DNA from 4 places in the Lysinibacillus telephonicus genome. Region 2 is predicted to be linked to each of the others. Evidence: riboswitches for the same ligand, from Rfam matches in the RefSeq annotation. Region 2 holds a riboswitch; each other region holds the start of a gene.
What was found. Region 2 has a riboswitch for cyclic di-GMP ahead of MKY04_RS21760 (methyl-accepting chemotaxis protein). Riboswitches for the same ligand answer to the same signal wherever they lie in the genome.
Positions count from the first base shown of each region.

Region 1 (2,210 bases), 590 kb from region 2:
TCAGCCATAGGCGGCGAAGTCTTTCCCTTTCCCCCTCAGCCCATAAATAGTCGTAATCACCAAGATAGTCTCCTTTATACTCACTAAATACGATTTCATGTTCGTGGATATTATCATTTTTTGGAGGAGTTAATTTGTTTAGCTTTGTTTCCCATTCATTTGTATCAACTAGAATATCTTCAATATGCATTATGTATCCTCCATATAAATTGTTTACACTACTTATTGAAATGGAAGGAATTCCTGCCTTCTTAATTGTTTGACGAATGTGGTAAATGGCGGTATAAAGCTGTTTTGCCCCTCTTTCAATTCCAAAATCAGGCCACAACATTTCAATTAATGTCTCACGATCTACTATTTTTCCCCTATGGTGAAACATATATGCGAACAATTCTTGCACCTTGGTTGTACGCCATTTAAAAATTTCAGGTTCACAACCTGCTCTCTGGTACTTAAGTTGATTAAAAGTGTAAAGTAGGGTATTCTCAACTTTGTTTTCTTTACTATTTGTTTGATGATTATCTAGTCTTCGCTGCAAACGTTCCACAGTTTTTTTTAGACGTTCTATTTGAAGTGGCTTCATTATGTAATCAAATGCATATAAATCAAACGCCTCAAGAGCATGTCTATCATCCCCTGTCACAAATACAATCTCTATATTTTGAAAAGCTCCCTGAATGCGTTCTGCCATTTCTAGTCCATTCATCTCAGGCATATGGATATCAATAAATATTACATCTGGTGAATCTGTTTTTATGTTTTCATAGGCTTGAATAGGATCTTGATATACTCCAACAACTTCCACACCATCAATTTTATTTTCCAGCACTTTTTTTAAATACATTAAAGGCAATTGCTCATCATCGATTAAAATCGCTCTCATAAGCATATCCCCTTTCCTAGTACTCATAATACGTACAAAATTCGTTCTACAAATTTACTACCATTTTGACCAATTAATACCATTTTATAGAATATTGTATTTATAACATTATAAAGTTACATATATTTTTTTGCTAGATTAATATCGGCCAAAAATATAAAAAGTGAAAAGTGAAAATTGTCAAAATACAGAAAGCTATATTATAATGATTATAATGGCAAATCAATTGAAAAATTGAGACGCAAAACTACAGGCCTAAGGTATATTGCTATGGTGGCTGGGTTACCGTAATTTTCTCTTTTAGAGATAAATCGTAAAGGAGCAATACTTATGTTCAAAAAAACATTCCTTGCCTTCAACCTTGCATTTCCTCTTCTCTTAACTCAATGCTATCCTACGATGGGCCATGTACATAACCCTTTATTAGATGTGAATAGCTATAAAATTTACTACGGTGAAATAGATGATTCAAAAGCTGAACAACTTAGCAATTATGACATGGTAGTTATTGAACCCCATGAAACAACAAAAGAACACGTTTCTGAAATTAAGGAAGCGGGCACTATTGCTCTAGGTTATATTAGTATTATGGAGTTACAGACATGGGACGAAGAGTTTGTTGAAAAAGTAAAGGACTCCGATTATTTATTAGATGATGGCGAGAGAGTATACGTTGAAGATTGGGATACTTACTTAATGGATATTACAAATCCCCATTACCAACAGCTTCTGCTCGATGAAATTGAAGAAGAAATTATTGAAAAACAATTTGATGGCATTCTTTTAGATACAGTTGGGGATATCGATGATTTCTATCACGATGATGAAGAAATGGCGTCTTACTTAAGAAATGGTTATGTTGAACTTTTACAATCCATTACTGATAAACATAATGAGTTGCTTTTATTGCAAAATTGGGGTTTTGAGACATTAGAAACCTCTTCAAAAGATTATGTTGATGCGATTATGTGGGAAGACTTTGATAAAAACCGCTTAAAAACTAGTAAATGGGGTCAAGATTGGATTCAATACTTCCAAACACTAGAGAGTGAAGAAAATATTGCAGTATTTACTGTTACTCCAGATACAAAAAGTTTTAAATACAGTAAAAAGTATGGATTTGTTCCATATAAAAATTCAAACAGCATATATAACTAGTTATATATGAGGGACTATTCGGAAAGATTGTTTTTCTGGATAGTCCTTCTATTTATTTAGGACATATATAGCTATCAAAAATTACACTTTCGAATTTCGTTTTCTGACTAACGGTAGGAGGCTTAGTAACGTTGCTCATATCATCATCACAGTATACTTTTCTCACCTT
Region 1 is NZ_CP155468.1:3,913,098-3,915,307, forward strand. It holds gene MKY04_RS19005 (response regulator) at 1-883, opposite strand, end outside; cyclic di-GMP riboswitch class I at 1,090-1,173, shown strand; gene MKY04_RS19010 (putative glycoside hydrolase) at 1,214-2,041, shown strand.
Region 1: it holds a riboswitch for cyclic di-GMP, as region 2 does, so the genes downstream of both, MKY04_RS19010 (putative glycoside hydrolase) here and MKY04_RS21760 (methyl-accepting chemotaxis protein) in region 2, are expected to answer to the same signal.

Region 2 (2,210 bases):
TTTGCAACACCATTGATTGATTCATAAATTCGGCCAAAAATTTCGCCAGTTTCTTTAACAACCTCTAATCCCGTTTTCGCCTCATTAATTACTTGATCCATTGATTTTGCTGAAGAGACTGTGTCTTCTTGAATAGACTTTATTATACTTGTAATTTTACTTGCGGAACCAACTGATTCCTCCGCTAATTTCCTAACTTCATCCGCTACAACAGCAAATCCCTTTCCATGCTCTCCAGCTCTTGCTGCTTCAATTGCAGCATTTAAAGCTAGCAAGTTTGTTTGAGAAGCAATGTCTGTAATAATTTTAACGATATCACCAATTTCTTCAGAACGATGATTCAGTTTTTTTACCATCTCTGAAGATGAGCTTACTTTTTCATTTATTAATTGCATCTGTTGAACAGTTTTATAAATCATTACATTTCCTTCATTTGCTTCATCTGCTGTAGCTATTGAAATTTCGGATAATTCCTTAGCTGTTTCGGTAATTTCATGAATCCCATGGTTGATTTCCTGAATTGCTGCAGAGCTGCCCTCCGTTTGCTGCCTCTGTATGTCGGCACCGCTAGATATCTCTCGAATATTTGCTGCCATCCCATTAATGGCTAATCTATTTAAATCATAATTTTCATTTAGCTGTACTGATGCATTTATTAGTTTTTCAGAGCTAATTGATAGTTTTTCGATTACTCCACTTAAAATTTGTTGTTTTTGTTGTTTTTGATCTAAATCCGCTAATAGCTTACTCTTTTGAATCGTTTGCCATGTGATGGCACCTGAAGTTCCTAGTAAAAATAAAGCGTGAATTATAAGCATTGAAAATGGGTATTCCAACTGTCCAAACACGTATTCACTTAAAAAGAAAAAACCTAATAAATGCTGGATAGTAAAGAGCAGAGTCATAACAATAATAAGATTTACTTTTTCATAATAACCAACTATAGCAACTACCATAAAAATTGAGAAATGATATTCTACCATTCCTTCTCCGCCAGCAATCATCGACATACTGCCAAATGTAATTGTCAATGTATTCAAAAGAGGTATTATTGAATGATCGTTATTTTTACGATAAAAGAAAAGCGTTGTGATGAGTAATAGTATAGGGATACTTAAAAAAATGTTAAGAACTAAATCTGATTGCTGAATGTGATGAATTGGATGTTCATCGATCCAATATAAAGAAACATTTAATACTCGATGAAGGAAGTGAACAATTATTGAGGCTATAAGAATTATTGAAGATAAAATAAGAATGATACGGTTTTTTGCACTTTCCAAACTAATAATCCCCCTTATGATTGCAATCGCCCCCGCTAAACCGTTGAAAAATCTACTCAAAAAGTGAGCAGCCAAAAACTTCATTAGATTTTTCGGCAACCCGGCTATCATAGTTTTTTCAAACCTTAGACCCGTGGCTTTGCGTCCCCATTTTTCAATGAGTTTGCCTTTTCAAATTAAGTTAAATTGTAAGCATTTTCTGGAAAATAACCTGATTAATGCAATTTTCTATTATGTTACCATTTTATTATAAGCAAGTCTATATATGGTAAAAATTTCACTCTTATCAATTTGAGATTTTCGTTAGAAAAGTATTAAAAACAAAACGCAAGAATGATATTAATTATCACATCCTTGCGCTTTTTGTAAGTCTTTTTTACTATTAACTTATTTTAAGGAAAATTATTAACTATAATTTATTATTCTGAGATTAGAGGTTTTCTATTAATTACACGAACTCGGTTATAAATTAGTGCACCGAACATTTGAATTACTGTCTTTACGATGATTTGGCCTAATATAGCCGCTGGAATAGCTTCCCATGGTAAAACATTTGCACCAATCGGACTTAAACCAATTACTACAAAAATTACAGAGTCGAGACATCCTCCAACAATCCCGCTATATAATACTCGCCAAGCAATCGGAAGTTTCAAACGTGTATAAATTTCTGTATCAGCCGTCTCGGAGATTACAAATGAAATTGCAGATGCCATCACAATCCAAACTGTATCCCCAAGTATGAATGAAACAATACCTGATAAAATTAATGCAATAAAAATAAATAAATAGGTCTTTGCTCTGCCATATTTATTTTGCACAAGATCTCTAAAAATAAAGGTTGATCCAATTAAAAGCGTCCCCATCGGAACGATAAACATCCCTAATTGTAAAGGTGCAAACGCTGCCGTTACAACATTAGCGATG
Region 2 is NZ_CP155468.1:4,499,817-4,502,026, forward strand. It holds gene MKY04_RS21760 (methyl-accepting chemotaxis protein) at 1-1,283, opposite strand, end outside; cyclic di-GMP riboswitch class I at 1,375-1,461, opposite strand; gene MKY04_RS21765 (VUT family protein) at 1,703-2,210, opposite strand, start outside.

Region 3 (2,210 bases), 810 kb from region 2:
ACAGCTTTTTGTTGTTTCTCGGTATTAACAGTTGATTCATTCGTTGTTTCTTGATTTGAAGTTGCAGCTTCAGCATCATTATCAATTTCATTTTCTTCTACAATTACTTCTTTATTTTCAACGTCCACATTTTCTTCTAAGCTTTTTTCATCAGTAGTAGCTTCAAGCTCTTCACTTTTCTTTTCAGCTTTTTTTGCTTGCTTAGTTAATTCTTTATTTATTTTCTTTTCAAGCTTTTCTTGTGCTTTTTCGATATTTTTTGCAATTGCTTCTTTCGCTTTAGGGTTTTCTATTTTTTCTAAAACGGCTTGTAAAGCAATGATATTTGCAGCGAATTTAGTTTCTAGCTCAGAACCTTCTGAATCAGCGTCTTCTTCTGCAGCTGTCTCTTCAGTATTTTCAGTTCCTTCTTCCTCAACTTCTTGTTCTGCTTCTTTTTCTTCTTCATATTTTTCTAAAGCTAGTTCTTGCTGTTCTAATGCTTTTTCTAGCAATTCACTAGCTAACTCTTCCTCACCGTCTGCAAGTAATGCCTCTGCTTCTGCAATACGTTCTTCTGCAAAAGATGCTAGTAGCTCTGATTCCTTTACATCATCAAATGTAAGTGCCAATTGGACATTTTCCTTTAATTTTTTCATAAAATAAAAAAAGTCGCCTGGTATTAAAGAAGGTTCTTCTTCAATTTTTTCAGTATCTTCGCTTTCCTCTACTACTGGTTCACCATCTGTTTCTTCGTTAGTTCCTTCTTCAGTCTCGTTTGTAACTTTTGGTTCAGATTCAACTTTACTTAATGAATCTTCGTTTACACCTTCAACAGTTTTAGAATCATCGATAGTATTTTCTGTTGTTTGTTGTTCCTCGGAAGGTGCAACTTCCTTAACTTCTTTTTCTTCTACAACTTGCTCTTCAACTTGTTGAGTAACTGGCTGCTCTTCATTTGCCAATGCCTGTCCACTTCCAAAAGCAAACGCCGTTGCCATTACACTTGTAGCCAACACATTTCTGACATTACTAATAAAATACTTTTTTGACATAAAAAAATCCCTCCAAAATTTATTAGGGAAGAATTTTGATAGACTCAGGTATTATCTGAGTAGCTTCTCCATTCTTCATTTGGCAGCCCAGCCATCTTTGTATAATTACGGAAGATCTGTGACTTTGCGTCTCTACCTTTCGATAGATTTGCCTTTTTCAAATGAGGAACAATATTCCGTTCTCATTATCTAATTAAAATATACTTTATAGTTAAAAGGATGACTATAAATATTTTTTACTATATCTTTCACATCCTTTTCCTATATTCTTTAAAAAGCTAAAACCTTTTTTAACTGGATAGTGTGTTTGCAAAATTTATGTATTTCTATTAACTTTCTATTTTTTTAAACTAGCTTTTAAATTTGTGACAATGGTTCCTATTTTACATTTTATACTTTATAGTATAATAAATAAGTAGTGTGGTAGTTCCCAACCCATTTTATAGTTTAATCAGGTTTAAATCATCGTATGGATTTACTTAAGAATTGAGGTGAATTGTATGATTAAAGCTAAAATCAATACTAAAGATCGTATTTTAGAGCTGCTGAAAAAAGAAGTTTCATTGTCAGTTAATGAACTAACAGAGCTATTAAATATTACTCATATGGCTGTTAGAAAGCATCTAATTGTTTTAGAAAATGAAGGACTTGTTAAATCTACTGAAACTAAACAATCAATGGGTCGACCACTTCAAGTTTACTCATTGACAGATAAAGGGGATCAAATTTTCCCTAAAAACTACGAGGGAATAACACTTGAGTTTCTTAGGGATATAGAAGAACTTCATGGTGAGAAATCCATCCAGCTTTTGTTCGAGAGAAGAGAAAATCGACTTACTCAAGAATACAAAAATCGAATGAACAATAAATCAATAACTGAAAAAATTGATGAACTTGTTAACATACAAAATGAAAAAGGTTATATGGCAAATGTTACCCAATTAGATAACCAAACCTTTGAGTTGATTGAATATAACTGCCCTATCTATTCTGTTGCACAGGAGTTTAAAATGGCTTGCCGTTGTGAGACAGAAATGTTTAAAAATGTACTGGACACGGATCAAGTTCGCCGAGTTTGTTGTAAAACAGACGGAGATGATCATTGTAAATTCAAACTGAAATTTAATTAAATATAATACCTAATTAAATTTAGTGATCCTTAATCCACCTATAATT
Region 3 is NZ_CP155468.1:3,686,834-3,689,043, forward strand. It holds gene MKY04_RS17905 (DUF5667 domain-containing protein) at 1-1,034, opposite strand, end outside; cyclic di-GMP riboswitch class I at 1,113-1,197, opposite strand; gene MKY04_RS17910 (metalloregulator ArsR/SmtB family transcription factor) at 1,535-2,164, shown strand.
Region 3: it holds a riboswitch for cyclic di-GMP, as region 2 does, so the genes downstream of both, MKY04_RS17905 (DUF5667 domain-containing protein) here and MKY04_RS21760 (methyl-accepting chemotaxis protein) in region 2, are expected to answer to the same signal.

Region 4 (2,210 bases), 410 kb from region 2:
GCCACATTTTGTTCTTCTGTTCCAGAGGCGACGCTTTGGATAGAATCAGATATTTGATTCGAGGCTTTTTGATTCTCAATAGAAGATGCTGCCAGTTCCTCAGATGTAGCTGATAATGCCTGAGATTCTAATGAAATCTTTTTAATCGTTTCTTTTAAACTATTAGACATAATATTGTAATTCTTACCCATATCTCCAATTTCATCATTTGATTTAATCTCAACTAATTGAGTTAAATCACCTTGAGACATGGCTAATGATACATCACCAATATTTTTGATTCTTCGTGTTATACCTTGACTCACGAAAATAGAAACGATTATAGCTATTACTGCAATAATTCCACCAATAATAGAGATATTTGTGCGGATGGAGTTTGCCGTCGCTAAAAGTTCACTCTTTTCGATGACAGTGATATATTTCCAGCCTTCATTTTTTGATGTGACTGTGTTTAATACATATTCTTTTCCATCAATTATTGCTTCAAATGAACCATCTTTACTTAAATCCTCTAGTTCCGGAACATTCAGTTCGGAAATTGGTTGGAAATTCAGTTCTGGATTCTTTGGATTTGCAAGGATTGTTCCATCCTCTTGCGCTAGAATTACATAACCATTTTCTCCTATGCTGATTTCCTTAATCATATTTGTTAAACCATCTAGACTTACATCCAGACCTAACACACCTATTTCTTTTCCGTCCTTTTCAATCGTAACAACATTACTTACGATAATTCCCTCTATTCCAGTTGCTGCATAGGCGCTTGTTAACTTTACTTTTCCTGGATCTTCAGCTGCTGTCGTATACCAAGGACGATCTCTTGGATCAAAGCCTGCTGGCACAGGACCCTCTGGATATTGGACATAACCTCCATCCGATGTGCCTATATAAACATAAGCTGCATTTGGATGACTCTCACTAAATTGAGAAAACACCTCATATATTGCTCGCTCTTTTTCCCCATTAGTAGAAGGAGTCATGTCAATTGAATCTTCCCCTGCTACATCCATATAGGAGGTAATACTTGAATCAGCATTTATAACAGATGGGTTGGTAGCTAGTAAACTCACGTTTTCCCTAATAGATTCAAAATACATAGAAATTCCATTATCAACCTGTTTAATTTCTCTTTCACTAAAATTGAGATAATCTTTCTCAGTTATTTTGCTAACTGTATTATTTACTAAAAATCCAACAAAGATGATCGGTACTAACGATAGTAATAAAGAATAAATTAAAACTTTTGCTTTAAATGAAAATCTTCTTTTATTCATATTGCCAAACCTTTCTATTGTTTTAGTGAAACTATTAGAATTTCCACATCTTGCACGTCAATAAACTGTTATCATCCCTCTCTAAAACTTTCACTACACAAAGTTATTGCTAAATATTATAAATGTACAAAAGCTTGTTTTATAATTAGCAATCATCTAGCTTATGGAATAAAACTTGCCAAAAAAAAACTACTCTATTTTTCATAGAATAGCCAAAGGATTTAAATTAGTAAGAATCCGTAAATTTGGTAACCAGGCGATCATCGTTTAAATTGCAGGATTTTGATTCATCCTACTAAACCTTAGACCCTAGGCTTTGCGTCCTACCCTTTCGGAATAGTTTGCCTTTATCTTCCATAAATATAAGATTAAACTCATCTCTTATAATAATCGCATGTAATTATACAAATTTCAATAATTTATGACAATAAAACCAAAATACTTATTATTTTCTACAGGAAAAACTATGCACTATATTATAATCGGGATAATTAAATCTTCCTAGAAATACTATTGTAAATGCAATACGAAGGTTCTATGGCTAAATGAAAAAGACTCCTTCTCTGATCTATTAGAACAGTACCTTCCTCTATTAGAATGAGTAAGCCTGAAAATCAAAAAAACACCATCTCTTAGGTTAATTGCTGAGAGATGGCGTTAAGAGTAATACTATTTAATTTAAAGTTTGATTGCTAATTCAAGCTTCTTGATAACCGCTCAAACACTGTTTGCCTTACAGCATGCTCTCTGAGTTACAAGGCATTTTAACGCAACAGATGTCCATGCCTTATTTGGGGCAATGTCAGCGCTTACTAATTAGTCATCATCTCGGTGAATTTCTACCCTCATCAACAATTGAAATAACCATGGAAACTTCAAATTTTTCGCTTCTCACACCTGAAATAATTTTTTAGCTAAATCTAATGTAATATTACT
Region 4 is NZ_CP155468.1:4,092,493-4,094,702, forward strand. It holds gene MKY04_RS19700 (methyl-accepting chemotaxis protein) at 1-1,274, opposite strand, end outside; cyclic di-GMP riboswitch class I at 1,519-1,630, opposite strand.
Region 4: it holds a riboswitch for cyclic di-GMP, as region 2 does, so the genes downstream of both, MKY04_RS19700 (methyl-accepting chemotaxis protein) here and MKY04_RS21760 (methyl-accepting chemotaxis protein) in region 2, are expected to answer to the same signal.